DNA from 3 places in the Mesorhizobium sp. M7A.F.Ca.US.014.04.1.1 genome. Region 3 is predicted to be linked to each of the others. Evidence: predicted binding sites of a transcription regulator. Region 3 holds the regulator's gene; each other region holds the start of a gene.
What was found. Region 3 encodes LexA, which represses DNA repair genes until DNA is damaged. Its sites were predicted from a motif close to TGTTCNNNNTGTGTTCNG; they were not measured.
Positions count from the first base shown of each region.

Region 1: EOA22_RS21685 (DNA recombination protein RmuC) is a predicted target of LexA. The motif match lies at 1,713-1,730, and genes of this name have one in related genera.
Region 2: EOA22_RS19170 (sel1 repeat family protein) is a predicted target of LexA. The motif match lies at 5,091-5,108, and genes of this name have one in related genera.

Region 1 covers NZ_RZRW01000353.1:505-5,966, reverse strand. Annotated here, with positions in the region: partial or broken gene fmt (methionyl-tRNA formyltransferase) at 1-701, opposite strand, end outside; gene EOA22_RS21695 (plasmid stabilization protein) at 818-1,060, opposite strand; gene def (peptide deformylase) at 1,129-1,659, opposite strand; gene EOA22_RS21685 (DNA recombination protein RmuC) at 1,763-3,034, shown strand; gene EOA22_RS21680 (GFA family protein) at 3,055-3,459, opposite strand; gene EOA22_RS21675 (cation diffusion facilitator family transporter) at 3,521-4,486, opposite strand; gene EOA22_RS21670 (transglutaminase family protein) at 4,615-5,424, opposite strand.
Region 2 covers NZ_RZRW01000286.1:1,427-7,505, forward strand. Annotated here, with positions in the region: gene EOA22_RS19145 (hypothetical protein) at 1-113, shown strand, start outside; gene EOA22_RS19150 (hypothetical protein) at 153-524, shown strand; gene EOA22_RS19155 (hypothetical protein) at 564-938, shown strand; gene EOA22_RS19160 (acetyl/propionyl/methylcrotonyl-CoA carboxylase subunit alpha) at 1,102-3,084, shown strand; gene EOA22_RS19165 (ABC transporter substrate-binding protein) at 3,176-4,297, opposite strand; gene EOA22_RS19170 (sel1 repeat family protein) at 4,690-4,956, opposite strand; gene EOA22_RS19175 (DUF2147 domain-containing protein) at 5,403-5,744, shown strand.
Region 3 covers NZ_RZRW01000281.1:5-6,083, forward strand. Annotated here, with positions in the region: partial or broken gene EOA22_RS18935 (competence protein) at 1-570, shown strand, start outside; gene lexA (transcriptional repressor LexA) at 564-1,304, opposite strand; gene kynU (kynureninase) at 1,715-2,962, opposite strand; gene kynA (tryptophan 2,3-dioxygenase) at 3,041-3,877, opposite strand; gene EOA22_RS18955 (AMP-binding protein) at 3,874-5,499, opposite strand; gene EOA22_RS18960 (alpha/beta hydrolase) at 5,813-6,079, shown strand, end outside.

The sequences.
Region 1 (5,462 bases), on a different contig from region 3:
GGAAAGGGCGACAGGCCGCGAATATGATTGTGGACCTCACTTGCCGAGCGAGTCCAGTCCACGCGAGTCTCGGATTTATCGATTTTCTTGGCGTAGGTCACCCCATCCACAGCTTGTGTGGTGAATGTCAGCGTATTCCTTTCCAGTCGCGCCAGCGCTTCCACCATCAAGGCAGCACCGACACTCATCAACCGATCATGCAGATCGCCGGCTGTCATATCGGGTTCGATAGCGCATTTTTCAACCAGCCCGACCGGACCGGTGTCCAGGCCCTCTTCCATGCGCATCACCATCATGCCGCTTTCCAGGTCTCCGGCCATGATGGCGCGCTGGATGGGGGCGGCGCCGCGCCAGCGCGGCAGAAGCGACGCATGGCCGTTGACGCAGCCGAGCCGGGTTGCCTCCAGAACCGCCTTCGGCAGCAGCAAACCATAGGCGACGACCACCGCCACATCGGCCTGCAAGGCGCGAAAAGCGGCCTGTTCGGCCTCGCCTTTGAGCGAAACCGGCGTCCGCACCTCGATGCCCAGTCGCTCCGCCTCGCGCTGCACCGGCGACGGCGTCAGCTCCAGTCCGCGTCGTCCGGCAGCGCGCGGCGGCTGGGTATAGACGGCTGATATCTCATGGCCAGCCTCGGCGATCGCGCGCAAGGTCGGCACCGAAAACTCCGGCGTGCCCATGAAGATGACGCGAAGGGGCATTTTTTCTTCTGGTATCCTGTCTTCTTGCTCGCGCAGTGTGCCGGCTCAGGCATCCGCTTCAAACGGGTTTACGAGCTTCAGGTCAAGGCCGTCGAAGTCGCGGGACGACCGTCGCGCTATCTTTCCGCTTCGATCTTCTCCATGATTTCCGCGTATTCATCGCCAATTGCGCTTTCAGATACGAAAGCCGAGCGAATTGCAGCCCACGCCGAGAGGCTCGACTCCTCTCGGGCCGGCCTCTCCGCAACTATGCCTTTGCGCAGAAGGCCGATGGCCTTGTCCGAGACGCTCTGGCCGACCTCGCGCGCCGCCAGTTCGATCTCGCGCTTCAAAGGCTCAGGAATGTCCCTGATCAGCATGTCGACCGTCGGCATCTCCATTTGGTGGCAATCCTGCCGACAATAGGCCTGGAGGGGACTCCCGTACCTTATCCCGCGAGCTTGCCCGGCGCCTTGTCCCTGGCGAGCTTCTTGAATTTCTTTACCACCATGTCGCGCTTCAGCTTCGAGATGTGATCGATGAACAGGACGCCATTGAGGTGGTCGATCTCGTGTTGCAGGCAGGTCGCCATCAACCCCTCGGCCTCTATCTCCTGCAATTTGCCGTCGCGGTCGAGATATTTGACCCGCACGGCGGCGGGGCGTTCGACCTCGGCGTAATAATCCGGGATCGACAGGCAGCCTTCCTCATAGACGGAGCGCGCATCGGCGCTCTCCAGGATTTCCGGATTGATGAAGACATGCGGCGCCGGCGTCTCGTCTTCCTTGGCGAGATCGATCACCAGCAAGCGCAGCGGCTCGCCGATCTGGATTGCCGCCAGCCCGATGCCCGGCGCTTCATACATGGTCGCCAGCATGTCGTCGGCTAATTTGCGCAAAGGCGCGTCGACACGCTCTACGGGCTTGGAAACCTGGCGCAGGATGGGGTCGGGAAGGATGATGAGCGGCTTGATCGGCATGGCGTTCCACCTAAGACCTCCAGCGAAACGCGTCAACCGGTTGGCATCAGGCGCGTTCACGTTTTGATCTGTGCTATCGCGGCGAATCGTCTATGCTGTCCACATGAATGATTTGAGCACCATCCTTTCGGAGCCTGTCGCCCGGCTTGGCGCCACAACGATCACGCTCGGCCATGCGCTGGCCTTCGGCGTTTTGCTGTTTCTGGCCCTGTTCGTGGCGCTGGTCATTGCGTTGTGGCGGTCGGCCAAGGCGCGCGCCGTGGCGGCCGCGGAAGCCGCCGATCATGCCCGCGATGCGGAAGTGCGGATGGCCGGCATTCTGCAAAGCCAGGCCGAAATGCAGGGCCGCATGGGCGCCATTGCGGAAGTGTTCGGCGCACGGCAGGCGGAACTGACGCAATCGATCGGCCAACGCCTCGACGCCATGACCGGCCGGCTCGGCCAGACCATGACCGAGCAGACCAAATCCACGCATGAGAGCCTGGCCAAATTGCAGGAACGGCTGGCGATCATCGACGTCGCGCAAGGCAACATCCAGTCGCTCGCCGGCCAGGTCGTGCAATTGCAGGCGATCCTCTCGAACAAGCAGACGCGCGGCGCGTTCGGCCAGTCGCGCATGGAGGCGATCGTTGCCGACGGCCTGCCGCACGGTGCCTATGAGTTCCAGGCGACGCTGTCGAACGGCAGCCGGCCCGACTGCCTGGTGAAGATGCCGAACGGCGCGCCGTCGCTGGCCATCGATGCAAAATTTCCGCTGGAAGCCTGGAACGCCATCCGCGCCGCCGATGGCGCCGATCTGCAGAAGGCAGCTTCGCAGGCCTTCCGCCGCGACATCGAGATCCATGTCCGCGATATCTCGGAAAAATACCTGATCCAGGGCGAGACGCAGGACACTGCCTTCATGTTCGTGCCGTCGGAATCGGTGTTCGCCGAGATCCACGAGAATTTCGAGGCGATCGTGCACAAGGCGCACCGTGCGCGCGTCGTCATCGTCTCGCCGTCGCTGCTGATGCTGTCGATCCAGGTCATCCAGGCGATCCTCAAGGATGCCCGCATGCGCGAACAGGCGCACCTGATCCAGGGCGAGGTCATCCGGCTGATGGAGGATGTTGCGCGTGTCGATGAGCGGGTGCGCAAGCTGCAGGTGCATTTCGGCCAGTCGGCCAAGGACATCGACGACATACTGGTTTCGACGTCGAAGGTCACCAAGCGCGGCCAGAAGATCGAGGCGCTGGAATTCGGCGCGCAGCCCGACGGCGATGCCGCCGTAGACGCCGCGTCACGGGCTCCCGCCGCCAAGGTCGATACCGGCGCGCGCGTTGCCGATTCGAAAACCGGGCAGCTCAGGCTGAGGGTCGTCGAAGGCGACGATTGAGGCGCGGTGCCGGACCGGCGCTACTGCTCCTCCAACGTGGTCATGCCCTGAAATTCAGGCAGCCAGTGCAGCGCCGAGCGGTGCCATTTCTGCTGTGTCGGGATCAAATCCTGGCGCTGCCGCGCGGTCCCCACGCGAATTCCATAGACCTTCGGACCATCTCCGACAGACGTGGCGTAAAGATGCGAACCGCAGTCGGCGCAAAAGGCCTGGGTGCGCTTGGCGCCGCTCGCCACGATCTTGATGTAGATTTTCGGCGTGCCCTTGGTGATGCGATAGTTGCTTTCCGGCGCCGGAACCGTAAGGCGAAAAGCCGTGCCGGTCAGTTGCTGGCAATCCGTGCAGTGGCAGATCGTGGTCTTTTCCGGATCGACCTCCGCCTCGTAGGTGATGGCGCCACAATGACAGCCGCCGTCTATTCTCATCTTCGTTCCTCCAAAGCCCCTTCAATCTAGCGGCGCAAGGCCGTGAGGCAATGGCACGGTTTTAGTCCAGGGCAGGATCGGATGCGGAATCGATCAGCCTGCGTCGCTGCTCCCAGGTGCCTGACGTCTGCGGCTTGACGAACAGCCGTGTGATCTCCGGCATTTCCTTCTTCAACTGCGCCTCCAGGCGCTCGACGCAAGCTTCGATCTCGGGCGCCGTCAAATGGTCCTCGAACTCGATGCTGAGCCCGGCGACGATCTCTGTCGGCCCCATATGGACGGTCAGGACGCCGTTCGCCCGCTGCACCGCCGGATCCTGCTGGGCGATCGCCAGCACTTTCATCTGCACCTCGGGCGACGCCGGCTCGCCGATCAGCAGGCCCTTGCTTTCGCGGGCCAGGAAGATCGCGGTCGCGCCAAGGATCAGTCCGATGCCGATCGAGGCGGCGCCGTCGAGCTCCGGCATCTCCAGCAGTTCCGCTGCCAATATGCCGGCGAAAGCGACGATCAGGCCGAGAAGTGCCGCACTGTCCTCGAACAGCACGGTGTAGACGCTCGGATCCTTGCTCGACTGCACGGCCTGCAGCCAGCCTTGCCTGCCCTTCTGCCGGCGAAACTCCTTCAGGGCGACCCACCACGAACTGCCTTCGAACAGGAAGGAAAGGCCCAGAACAATATAGTTTACCTTGGCGTTGGCGACCGGCTCCGGCGCCATGATATGGACCACGCCTTCGTAGAACGACACGCCGGCGCCCAGCGCGAAGACGAGGAGCGCGACGATGAAGCTCCAGAAGTAGAGTTCGCGGCCGTGGCCGAGCGGATGCGTGCGATCGGCAGGGCGAGCGGCGCGGTGCATGCCGTAGAGCAGCAGGCCGCCATTGCCGGTATCGACCAGCGAATGGACGCCCTCCGACAGCATCGCCGAACTGCCGGTAAAGGCGGCGGCGGCGAACTTGGTCAGCGCGATGGCGAGATTGCCGGCGAGCGCCGCGTAGATCACCTTTTTTGAGCCGCCGTGCCCGGCCATGGCATTTGCCCCCGTTCAAGGCGCAGTCTAGCGGCCAGGCCGCTAAAGCTCCACAGGCATCACACCGCGCGAATGTCGGGTCGTCCACGGCAGCGGCCATGAGAGATCCGGTCTATGGAAAACGGCGACTACTCGATGATCTCGCTGGTCCACACCTTGAAGCCGGCAAGCGTTCCCGGGCCGAAAATATGGGTCAGCGGCACGTCGGCGGCGTCGCGGCCGGAGGCGATCAGGATGCGGCCGATGCGCGGTGCATTGTTGCGCGGGTCGAAGACATGCCAGCGGCCGCCGAGATAGACTTCCATCCAGGCGCAGAAATCCATGCTTGCCCATGGCTTCGGCATACCGATGTCGCTGATGTAGCCGGTGCAATAGCGCGTTGGGATGTTGAGTGCCCGGCAGAAGGTGACGGCGAGATGCGCGTAGTCGCGGCACACGCCGCTCTGTTCACGATAGGCTTCCGCCGCGGTGCGCGTCGGCCGTGCATTGCCGTAGTTGAAGACGATGTGGCTGTGGACGAAGTCGCAGACCGCCTGCACGCGCGGAATACCCAGCGGCGTGTTGCCGAACAGCCGCCACGCCTCGTCAGCCAGAAGGTCGCTTTCGCAAAAACGGCTGGGCAGCAGGAACAGCAATGTGTCCGCCGGCAGGTCGCGCACCTCGTGCTGCCAGGCCATCAGGTCGCCCATCTCGAAGGTGCCGGGGTCGCGGATCACCGCGTCGGTGCCGAAGGTGAAGCGCCCGGGCGGCGCGACAAGCCGGTTGCACCAATTGCCGAAACTGTCGCGATAGCTTTCGATCGGCACCGGCGGATTGGAGATCAGGAAATCCGGCCGCTCGAGATCGGAGGCCCGCGAATAGTGCACATTCAGCATCGCGATGAGCGGCGTTTCCTGCGGAAAGTCGAAGCTCATCTCGCAGCCGATGTGGATTCGCATTGTCGTCCTGACGGCCTGCCTGACGATCACCCGGCGAA
Region 2 (6,079 bases), on a different contig from region 3:
CGCCGTCCCAGAAGGCGGCGGAAGAGACGGCGCTGCGCAATTGCCAGGCCGGGTTGACACGGTGGAAGCTCAAGACCGCGAGTGGCGGCTGCGCAATCTCGTCATCGAAATAAGCAACCGGCCGAGACTTTTTTGCGAATGGGGGAAGCAGAATGAAATCCGGGACCTGCAAACGAGCAGCCACCCCCATAGTGGCAGGCTTGCTGATGGTGGCGGCCTCCACCGCTGCCATGGCCGGATCGCTGGCAGGCAGCAAGGGCGACGTGCGCTACCCGGTGACCATTCCTATAGGAACCACCGGGGGCTGCGGGAAGGCCTATGCAGCGTATCTCGCAGCCGCAGGCCATTCGGCTTTCGCGGCGACGCCAATCGTTCCGGCGACCGAGTACTTCGTTTGCGGCGTGAAGCTGAATGCATCGTCACAAAAGGCGGCGGCGGAACTGGCACTGAAATCCTGTCAGGCCAGCAAAAGCAAATACAAGGTTACCGTCGCCGGCGCCTGCAGCATCGCCGCGTCCAAATAGACCGGAAAGCGCCCGGTTTTTCTCCTTGGGGAAGACAAAATGAAATCCACGAATTCCAAGCGAACAGCCATGGCGATATTGGCTGTATTGCTGGTGTTCGCAGCATCCGGAGCGGGCATGGCCGGCTCACTGGCGGGAAGCGAGGGGGACAAGCGTTTCCCGCCGTACCTGCCGCGAAATCCCAAGGATCCCTGCACCAAGGCCTACAAGGCCTATGTCGCGGCCGGTGGCCATTCAGCGTACGCAACCACTCCCTACGCACGGATAATGTCGTCGTACATAGTTTGCGGCGGCCACCTCAACGCACCATCTCAAAAGACGGCCGAAGAGTTGGCGATGAAATCCTGTCAGTCCACCCGCGGCCACTACAAAGTCACGACCGGCGGCAGTTGCGAGATCGCGGCCTCGAAGTAGGTACAGCCGACCGCAAGGTAGAGCACTTCCCTGGTAAGGGAGAGGTTTACTCCGAGGGCTTAAAAGGCTCGCGAGACAGCACCCCCCTCTGTCCTGCCGGTCAGAGGGGGGTGTTCAAGCGCCATGCTTCCCATGGACTTCGAACCTTACATGCGGAGGCTCCATGTTCGCCAAGATCCTGATCGCCAACCGCGGCGAGATCGCTTGCCGTGTCATCCGTACGGCTCGGAAGCTGGGCGTGCGTACCGTCGCCATCTATTCGGATGCCGACGCAAAATCCCTGCATGTCGAGATGGCCGACGAGGCGGTGCATATCGGCGCCTCGCCCGTCGGCGAAAGCTATCTGCGCGGCGACAAGATCATCGCGGCGGCCCTGGCAACGGGTGCGCAAGCCATTCATCCCGGCTACGGCTTCCTGTCGGAAAATCCCGATTTCGTCGACCAGGTGACAGCGGCGGGGCTTATTTTCATCGGCCCATCCGCGGCCTCTATCCGTGCCATGGGGCTGAAGGACGCCGCCAAGCGGCTGATGGAAAAGGCCGGCGTGCCGGTCGTGCCGGGCTATCATGGCGAGGCGCAGGAGATCGTGCTGCTTGCCTCCAAGGCGCGCGAGATCGGCTATCCAGTGCTGATCAAGGCGCGCGCCGGCGGCGGCGGCAAGGGCATGCGCCGGGTCGAGCATCCCGATGAGTTTTCCGAGGCGTTGTCCAGCGCACGGCGCGAGGCGAAAGCCGCGTTCGGCGACGACCGTGTGCTGGTCGAAAAATATGTCGACAAGCCGCGCCATGTCGAAGTGCAGGTCTTCGGCGACAATTTGGGCAATGTCGTGCATCTCTACGAGCGCGATTGCTCGGCGCAGCGCCGCCACCAGAAGGTGATCGAGGAATCGCCGGCGCCCGGCATGACGCCCGCTTTGCGCAAGGCGATGACGGAGGCGGCAGTGAAGGCCGCCAAGGCGATCAATTATTCAGGCGCCGGCACCATCGAGTTCATCGTCGATGCCTCGCAGGGCCTGAAGGCCGACCGCTTCTGGTTCATGGAGATGAACACCCGTCTGCAGGTCGAGCACCCGGTCACCGAAATGGTCACCGGCACCGACCTGGTCGAGTGGCAGTTGCGGGTCGCGTCAGGCGAAAAGCTGCCCAAGACGCAAAGCGAGATCGCGCTCGTCGGCCATGCCTTCGAGGCGCGCATCTATGCCGAGGACGCGGCAAAAGGGTTCCTGCCGGCGACCGGTACGCTGCATCATCTGAAATTTCCGGATGCGGCCCCGCAAGGCGCCACGATTCGCATCGAGACTGGCGTGCGAGCGGGTGACGCCATCTCGCCCTATTACGACCCGATGATTGCCAAGCTGGTCGTCCACGCAACGGACAGGCAGGCGGCTCTGGAGGCGCTTGGCGCGGCGCTATCCCGGACCGAGATCGCCGGCTCGACCGTCAACACCGCCTTTCTTGCCGCTCTCGCCGCCGATCCGGATTTCGCCGCAGGCGATGTTGACACCAGCCTGATCGCCAGGCACCAGACGGCGCTGACCGAGGTCGCGCCGCCGACCGGCGAAACCATCGCTGCCGCGGCCGTTGCGGCCTCCGGCGCCGGAGCATCGCCGTCACCCAACGATCCGTGGTCGTCGCTTGCCGGTTATGCGCATTTCCACAGCGTGGCGCGACGCACACGTTTGAAGTTTGGCGAAGACGAAATCGTGGCGAAAGTTTCGGTGCGGCATGACGGGCGGTTCCAGGTGACGCTGGACAAGCCCTATGACGACACCAATTCGCATGATTTTCGCTCAACACCACGCCTCGCCCGCTGGCCAGGCCACATCACCCTGTTCGAAGGCGCCGTCGGCTACACCTTTACGGTGCCGGACCCGCTCGCACGAGCCGACGAGGCAGCGGCGGGTTCAGGCAGCCTGCGCGCGCCGATGCCGGGACTGGTCAAGCTGGTGCGCGTGGGAAAGGGCGATGCCGTGATCAAGGGTCAACCGCTGCTGATCCTGGAGGCGATGAAGATGGAACACACCATCGCCGCGCCGCATGACGGCGTGATCGCCGAGATCGCCACCGAGGGCGTGCAGGTGACCGACGGGACGGTGCTGGTACGGTTCGTCGAGGAACAAGCCGCTTCGGCCGCTGTAGCCAGCTGACGGTTCGAAAGGCAGACTACAGGGCAAACAAGAAAATGGCCGGGGACGACCCCGGCCATTTCCCTATGCTATTCAGTCGCCGGGCCGGCGATTACTGCGCGATCGGCGCATATTTTCCGTCATGCCACTGGTTGATGTCGTAGCTGGCATTCTTGAGATCGCCCTTCTCGTCGAAGGTGACATTACCGACGACGGTGCTGATCGGCGTGCCGTTCTTCAGCGCCTCGGCAACCTTGGCCGGATCGTCGCTGCCGGCACGCTTGATGCCTTCGGCGAATGCCTGGATGGTGGCGTATGAGAACAGCGTGAAGCCCTCCGGCACGAAACCGCCGGCCTTGATCTTCTCGACGGCTGCCTTGGCTTCCGGCTTTGCCTGCGGATCCGACGGGAAGACGAACATGGTGCCCTCGCCGGCCGGGCCAGCGACCTGCCAGAATTCCGGCGAGGCGATGGAGTCCGGCATGATCAGCTGGAACTTCAGGTTCTGTTCCGCCGACTGACGCAGGATCAGGCCAGCTTCAGGATGGTAGCCGCCGAAATAGACGACGTCGGCTTTCAAGTCCTTGAGCTTGGTAACGAGAGCCGAATAGTCCTTCTCGCCAGCGTTGATGCCGTCATAGTAGACCTCCTTGAGGCCGCCGGCATTCATCGTTGCCCTGACGGCGTCAGCCACGCCCTGTCCGTAGGCGCTCTTGTCGTGCAGGACGACGACATTCTTGCCGGCGAACTTCTTGGCGATCCATGGGCCGATGAAGGCGCCCTGCGCATCGTCACGCGTATAAAGGCGCATGATCGTCGGCCAGCCGGCCTTGGCGGCCGCGTCGGTCAGCACCGGGTTGGAAGAAGCCGGGCTCATCATCAGCGCGCCGGCTTCGGCATAGACGGCCGAGGCCGGAATGCTCGAACCCGAGCAGGCATGGCCGTCGATGAACTTGACGCCATCGGCGACGACGCGGTTGGCAACCGACACCGCCTGCTTGGGATCGCACTGGTCGTCTTCGATATCAAGCTTGATCATCGACCCGTTGACGCCGCCAGCGGCGTTGATCGCATCGGCAGCGGCCTGTGCGCCCTGCTTGAACTGATCGCCGATGGTGGCGAGCTGTCCGGTCATCGGGCCGATCACCGCAAAGGTGATATCGTCGGCGAATGCGACCGGCGTGCTCATCATCAGGCCGAATATGGCCGCGTTCAAAATACTCAATTTTTTCATGATGGTAGAACTCCTCCACTCACGCGCGGCCGCCCCGGCCACGCTTCTTCCAGAGAGGCGGGACAATTTCATCCTTCATTCGGCCTGTCTAGGCGCATTGGCGCCGCTCGATTGGGCCTGCAAGACGTCATCCACGCAAAAACCCACGCCAGCCTTGTTCCGGCTGGTCGTGGCTTTTTTGCCCGTCGAGCAATCTCCAGGCGCCCCGCCCCTAAAAATCCCGCTCAGCTTCCCTGTGTCGCGCACGACTGGGCCTTGCGGCCTGCCGCGTTCTTTCTCTTGCCCTCGTGACCGTCTTGCGCGGCCTTCAATTTCGCCGGGTCCGGCCGTCTGTGCGGCCTTGATCCCGGAGCTTCCCTGTCTTCGATAGGCCTGTCTGCGATTGGCAGATTTCAGTGCATGGTCATCCATTCGCGGGCTTCGCGAAGCGCCGTGGCGATCTCGACCTTCGACATGGCCGCCGACAGTTCCGAGCGCAGTTCCGCGGCGCGGGCCGAGCCCTTGATGGCGGCGATGTTGAACCATTTGTGGGCGGCAACGACATCGGTCTCGCAATCGCGGCCGGTCGCATACATCATGCCCAGTTCGAAAAGGATGTCGGCCTGGGCAGTTGCCCCCATGGCGCCGAAACCTGCTTCAAGCATTTCAAAACGTGCCATTTCAATCCCCTGTTTCCGGCCCCTGTCAGGCTCCCGAGAGCTGCCTTCTTTCGTCCTTGGCGGCTGCTCTTCCGATGCTTTCGAGAATGCCGTGCAGGCTTGAATCCGTCGTTAAATGGCGTGCTTAATTTGAGGAAAACAAAGCTAAAACAAGAGGTAAACGCGGAAATTCGTTAAGGATACAAAGCCAGCAATTCAGCCTGCTTGCGTCAAATTTGACGAAAATTTCCCGATGCCAATTCAAGACTTCGCTAACCACAGGAGACAAAGGCGATGCGCCGATCGTTTCATTTCCTTGGCCAGGAGGCGCATTCGGGGCCCTTCAAAATCCGAAAGTCTTCCGTTGCGGCACCGCTTTTGTTTTGCCGGGAGCTGGATTAGCTTACGTTTGCGTAAGCGGCAGACCGAGGCGGAGCATCCGGCCGGACATCTAAAGGGAGGAAGACATGTTTCGAAGAGTGAGCCTGGCCCTTGCGGCCACATTGATCATGGCCGGTGCGGCCTGGGCCGATCCGATCGAGGGCAATTGGAAGACGCAGGCCGGCGACACCGCAGCCATCGCTGGCGGCGGCTCGTTTTCCATCACGCTCAAGTCCGGCAAATATGCCGGCAAGACCATCGGCTCGCTCAAGGCGACGGGCGACAACAAATATGCCGGCAACATCACCGATCCGGCAAACGACAAGACCTATTCGGGCAAGGCGACATTGTCGGGCACCTCTCTCAAGATGAGCGGCTGCGTGCTCGGCGGGCTGATCTGCAAGAGCCAGACCTGGCACAAGCTCTGATCGAGCGCATCTTTCCGACCTGATGACGGGGCCCCGACGGGCCCCGTTTTCGTTTTGTCGACACATCCTGCGCCGGTGATGCTCGATGGAGGCCGGCGGCTATCCAACCGACGCCGGCGCCGTCGAAACCCCGTCAATCATCTTGAACCGCAGATGAACGCCGCCATCAGAGCCGGTTCAGTTGCATCAGGGCATTCTCCGGCGTGTTGAAGGAGACCGACCCAATGCTTGCTCGCCGCTTCACCATCGTCTGCCTGCTGGTGAGCCTGTTTGGAATGCTCTTCGCCATCCTCGTCGCTGTAGCGGGCCGTCCGGCCCGCGCCTGGGACGTAGCC
Region 3 (6,079 bases):
TCGGAAGACGCCCGGCTGGTGGCGTTGCCGATCGGTGGCGGTGAGCTTGCCGTCAGCCGGCAACGGCCGAACGAATTCACCGTCGACAACTGGAAACGCGCGCTGACATCGGAAACCATCGTCGTTCCGGAAGTGTTCGACAACAGCGATGGGCAATTCGACGTCGCGGATGCCGTTGAGCTACCGCCGGGATCGCCGTTCTATTGCTCCTCAGGCGTTTGCGTGGCCAGGCACATGTCCGGTGCGATCATTGCCTATGTCGAGGACCGCAAGGACACCTGGAAAGCCTGCGGCTTCGCCGAACTGATCGTCGTCAACGACGCCACCGCCTATGACGCCTGTCACAACCCGCTGGTTCTCGTCATCACCAAGCGGCAACTGGCTCGCAAAGGCAGTGCCGCGGTCTTCTTCGATCGCCAATCGGCGACCACGCCGGCGACGATCAGCTTCGCGGTGGACAGCCCATATCGGCCCTGGCACACGCAACGCAGATACTCTCGCGAGGCGAGGGGGCTGGCACCCTTCAAGAAACCCGAGAAGCCAGTGGTCAACCCACAGCCGTCTCAGTAGCGACGGATCAGGCCGACGAGCTTGCCTTGCACCTTGACCCTGTCCGGCCCGAAAATCCGTGTCTCATAGGCTGGATTGGCGGCTTCGAGGGCAATCGAGGCGCCCTTGCGGCGGAACCGCTTCAGCGTCGCTTCCTCTTCATCGACCAGCGCCACGATGATCTCGCCGGGGCTGGCCGTGTCGGCGTTACGGATGATAACGGTGTCGCCGTCGAAGATGCCGGCCTCGATCATCGAATCGCCCTTGACCTCCAGCGCATAGTGCGCGCCGCCCATGATCATGTCCGGCGGCACCGAAATCGAATGCGTCTGATGCTGGATGGCATCGATCGGCACGCCGGCGGCGATGCGACCCATGACCGGGATCGAAACGGCAGAGACCGCATCGTCGTCATTGCCGGGCGAAGGCATCCGCGAAGGCGCCGGCTTGATCTGCCGGCCAAGAGCACCACCCTGACCAAGACTGCCCTGGATGACGCTTGGCGAAAACTTCTTTGCCGCATTGAGGCCTGGCGCGATGGAGTCCGGCAGCCGCAGCACTTCCAGCGCGCGGGCCCGATTGGGCAGCCGGCGGATAAAGCCGCGCTCCTCAAGGGCCGTGATCAGCCGATGAATCCCGGATTTGGAGGCAAGGTCGAGCGCCTCCTTCATCTCGTCGAAGGATGGCGGAATGCCGCTCTCCTTCAGGCGTTCATGGATGAACATCAGCAGTTCATGTTGCTTGCGTGTCAGCATGGCGGCCCCCAGGTTCCCTGAAACCAGAATCGAAAAACAAACCCAGAACAAACACTATCTGTTCCAGTTGTGTTCTGCAACCGTTTAAAGTTTAATGAATTTGTTAAGGCTGCTGAAATTATTTGGCGCTTGCCAGCGGGTTACGATCGACGGGCGCCACCTTCGGCAATGCGCCTGCTCACATTGAAATTGTTATGGTTAATGACCTGTGGCTTATCCCCTACCAAAGCTTGGCATTATCTGTCGATCGACCTCGACAAGGGGCGATTGCAACCTTCGGGACGTTCGTTGGCCGTGAACGAAACGGAGCCAAAACGCCAACGTCAGTTGGGCATTTTGGCTGGAAATTCAGCTCTCCGTCATTTGCCAGGCAGTGAGGGCAGCGACGGCGGATCGCCGGGATCGGTGCGTCAGGTAACGGCTTCCTTGACGGCGAAACGCTGGTCCTTCCATGCTCCCGTGCGCAGAATGTCTTCCAGAACCTCAACCGCCAGCCACACATCCTTGTAGCTGACATAGAGCGGCGTGAAGCCGAAACGGATGGTCGACGGTGCGCGGAAGTCACCGATCACCCCGCGCTCGATCAGCGCCCGCATGATTTGATAGCCGTGGTCGTGAAGGAACGACACCTGGCTGCCGCGCCTGGTCGCGTCGCGGGTGGTCTCCAGCGTGAGACCGTAGGCGCCGCACTTGGCTTCGACGAGCTGGATGAACAGTTCTGTCTGCGCGACGCTCTTCTTTCGCAATGCCGCCATGTCGACGTCGCTCCAGATGGCAAGCGCGCCTTTGAGCGCCCGCATCGACAGGACCGGTTGCGTACCGCACAGAAAACGGCGGATGCCGGTGCCGGCAACATAACCCCGTTCGAAGGCAAAGGGCCGCGCATGGCCCCACCAGCCGCTGAGCGGCTGGCTGATATCGCCGTGGTGGCGCTGCGCGGCATAGATGAAGGCCGGCGCGCCCGGACCGCCGTTGAGGTACTTGTACGTGCAGCCGACAGCGAAATCGGCATTTGCCTGATCGAGCTCGACGGGCAGGGCGCCGGCGGTGTGGCAGAGATCCCAGACGATCAGCGCTCCGGCCGTATGAGCCCTGCGCGTCAGCGCCGCCATGTCGCGCAGTTCACCCGATTTGTAATTGACGTGGTTGACCAGCACCACCGCGACGTTTTCGTCGATCAGATCTTCGATGGTCGGCGCGTCGACGCCCGCGAGGCGCAGCAGGACGCCATCCCGGGTCGAGGCCACGCCTTCGGCGATGTACAGGTCGGTGGGAAAACTGTCACCTTCGGCGACGATGGCTGACCGGCCGGGCCGCATCTCCATCGCTGCGTGCAGCACCTTGTAGATGTTGGTCGATGTCGTGTCGCAGACAACGGTCTGGCCGGCCGCGGCTCCTATCAGGCGTCCGAGTTGGTCGCCGAGTTCGATCGGCATCTCGAACCATCCGGCCGTGTTCCAGGCTCGGATAAGATCTCGGGCCCATTCCTGCGTCGCCGCCTGCTGCAGCTCGCCGAAAACGGCATGAGATGCTGCCCCCAGTGAATTGCCGTCGAGATAGATCACCCCCTCCGGCAGAATGAAACGGTCGCGCATGGCCCGCAGCGGATCCGTGGCATCCATCGCTTCGACTGCGGCGAGATCAGGAATTCCACTCATGGTCAGTCCCCGGTTGTTCGCGAAGGGGTTTCCGCCACAGAGCGTCCCTTCGGTGAGCCTGTTCTCATTTCGATGATGTCAGAGCCGGGTGCGGACCGTCCACAGCTCCGGAAACAGCACGACCTCGAGCATTTTCTTCAGATACGAAGCGCCCGACGTGCCGCCGGTGCCGCGCTTCAGACCGATGATGCGCTCCACCGTGGTGACGTGGTTGAAGCGCCAGCGGCGGAAATAATCCTCGAAGTCGACCAGCTTCTCGGCCAGTTCGTAGAACATCCAGTAGCGCTGCGGATCGCGGTAGATAGTCTGCCAGGCGACCAGGACCTCTTCATTCTCGGTTCGCGTCTCACGCCAGTCCGTGCGCCTGGCATCGGCACCGATGTCGAATCCGTTGCGCGCCAAAAGCAGCAGCGCTTCGTCATAGAGCGACGGCTCGGCCAGAATGGCTTCCAGCTTTCCGCTGAGGTCAGGCCGATGCTTGTGAGGGCCGAGCATGGCCAGGTTGCGGTTGCCGGCCATGAACTCGATGGCGCGATACTGCCAGGACTGGAAACCCGAGGACTGGCCGAGCGCGTCGCGAAACTCGGTGTATTCGCTGGGCGTCATCGTCCGCAGCACATCCCAGGCATTGTTCAGCTGCTCGAAGATGCGCGCGACTCGCGACAGCATCTTGAAGCTCGGCTCAAGCCGGTCGGCGCGGATCGAGCGGATCGCGGCGCCAATCTCGTGCAAAGCGAGCTTCATCCACAGTTCCGAGGTCTGGTGCTGGATGATGAACAGCATCTCGTCATGCGCCGACGAGAGCGGTGTCTGCGCCTCCAGCACTTTCTCCAGGTGCAGATAGTCGCTGTACGACATGCGCTCGTTGAACGACATCTGTGCGCCTTCGGACGCCGGATCGTAGGGCTCGCTCAATTGACTTTCTCCGTGCGCAGCCGGAAGCGCTGGATCTTGCCGGTCTGGGTCTTGGGCAAAGCAGCAATGAATTTCACCGATCGCGGGTATTTGTAGGGCGCGATCGTCGCCTTGACATGGTCCTGCAGGCGCTTGGTCGTCAATGCGTCAGGCGCCACGCCCTGCACCAGCACGACATGCGCCTCGACGATCTGGCCGCGCTCGGCGTCCTCGGCGCCGATCACCGCGCATTCGGCGACGTCGGGATGTGACAGAAGTGCGGCCTCGACCTCGGGGCCGGCAATGTTGTAGCCGGCGCTGACGATCATATCGTCGGAGCGCGCGGCGAAATGGAAGAAGCCGTCCTCGTCCTGCGTGAAGGTGTCGCCGGTGATGTTCCAGCCGTCGCGCACGTAGTCCTTCTGCCTGATATCGGCCATGTAGCGGCAGCCGGTCGGGCCGCGCACCGCCAGCCTGCCGGTCGCGCCGCGCGGTACTTCGCGCATCTCGTCGTCGACGATGCGCGCCTCGTAGCCGCCGACCGGCTTGCCGGTCGACGCGGGCTTCATGTCGCCAAAGCGGTTGGAGATGAAGATGTGCAGCATTTCGGTGGCGCCGATGCCGTCGAGGATCGGCTTGCCGGTCTTTTGCGTCCACTCTTCGAAAACCGGAGCGGGCAAGGTTTCGCCGGCTGAAACGGCAACCCGCAGCGAAGACAAATCGGCACCTTCATCCATGGCCTTCAGCATGGCGCGGTAGGCAGTCGGCGCGGTGAAGGAGATCGTGGCTTTGTAGGTCTCGATGATGTGGATCATGTTGGGTGGCGTCGCCTGCTCCAGCAGCGTCGCCGCCGCACCGAAGCGCAGGGGAAAGATAGCGAGCCCGCCAAGGCCGAAAGTGAAAGCCAGCGGCGGCGAGCCGACGAAGATGTCGTCCGGCGTCACCTCCAGGATTTCGCGGGCATAGGCGTCGGCGATGATCAGGAGGTCGCGGTGGAAATGCATCGTCGCCTTCGGCACGCCTGTCGTGCCCGAGGTGAAGCCGAGCAGCGCGACATCGTCGCGGCCGGTGTTGACGGCGGTGAATGTCACCGGCTTGTCGAGAGCGGCACGATCGAGCTCGGCATCATGGTTGGCGGTGCCGTCGAAGCCTATGACCTGTTTGAGGAAGGTGCTGTCCTTGGCGCAGGCGGTCATCTCGTCCATCAGCCTGGTGTCGCAGAGCGCGACGGTGATTTCCGCCTTGTCGACGATCTTGGCCAGTTCGCCGGCGCGCAGCATAGGCATGGTGTTGACGACCACGGCGCCGACCTTGGTGGCAGCCAGCCAGCAGGCGACCATGGCGGGGTTGTTGGCCGAGCGGATCAGCACCCGGTTGCCGGGCTCGACGCCATAATTCTCGACCAGCGCGTGGGCGAGCCTGTTCGTCCAGTCGGACAGTTCCTTGTAGGTGCGGCGGCGGCCATTGCCGATCAGGGCTGTGCGGTCGCCGAGGCCCTTCTCGACCAGCCGGTCGGTCAGTTCGACACCGGCGTTGAGGCGTTCGGGATAGTCGAAGCCGTCGAGCAGTATATCGGGCCATTGCTCCGGCGGCGGCAGGTGATCGCGCGTGAACGTGTCGATATGCGCTGAAGGCCCAAGCATGTCGCCGCTCTCCCGTCTGCTGCCTGGCCAGTGCGCAATGCGCCTTGGCTGGATGTGGTGGATCCTAAGGTCCTGCTCTGAGGAGGCTTCGTGCTGCCCATCACGCCTGCTCGGAGATGCGCGCCGAAAGGGTGAACATCTGCAGGTGAGGGCAGCACAGCAGACCTCCCATTGTCGGCTGTTCGTGCGGGCAGGATCGCACCAGTCGAAATTTGTTTCAAGCCTAAAATGTTTTTGCCCTGGAGCATTGACGCATGGCGTGGCGCTGGCCATTGCTAGCGCAACAGCGATGCCGTTTTGGGGGAGGGCGCAGATGTTCGAACGTCACATCGTCGATTGGGATGATGCCTATGCCAACGGCGCGAACATTGCCGGCAGCGACCGTTGGCCAGCCGCCTGGTCCGAGCCAGCGGCAGCATTCCGCGATGCGCTCTCGGCAGAGAGCCGGGCACGGCTCGACATCGCCTACGGCGACAGGCCGCGCAATCGGCTCGATCTTTTCCTTCCCAAGGCCGCGCCCAAAGGACTGGTGGTGATTATCCATGGTGGTTACTGGCTGGAGACCGACAAGAGCTTGTGG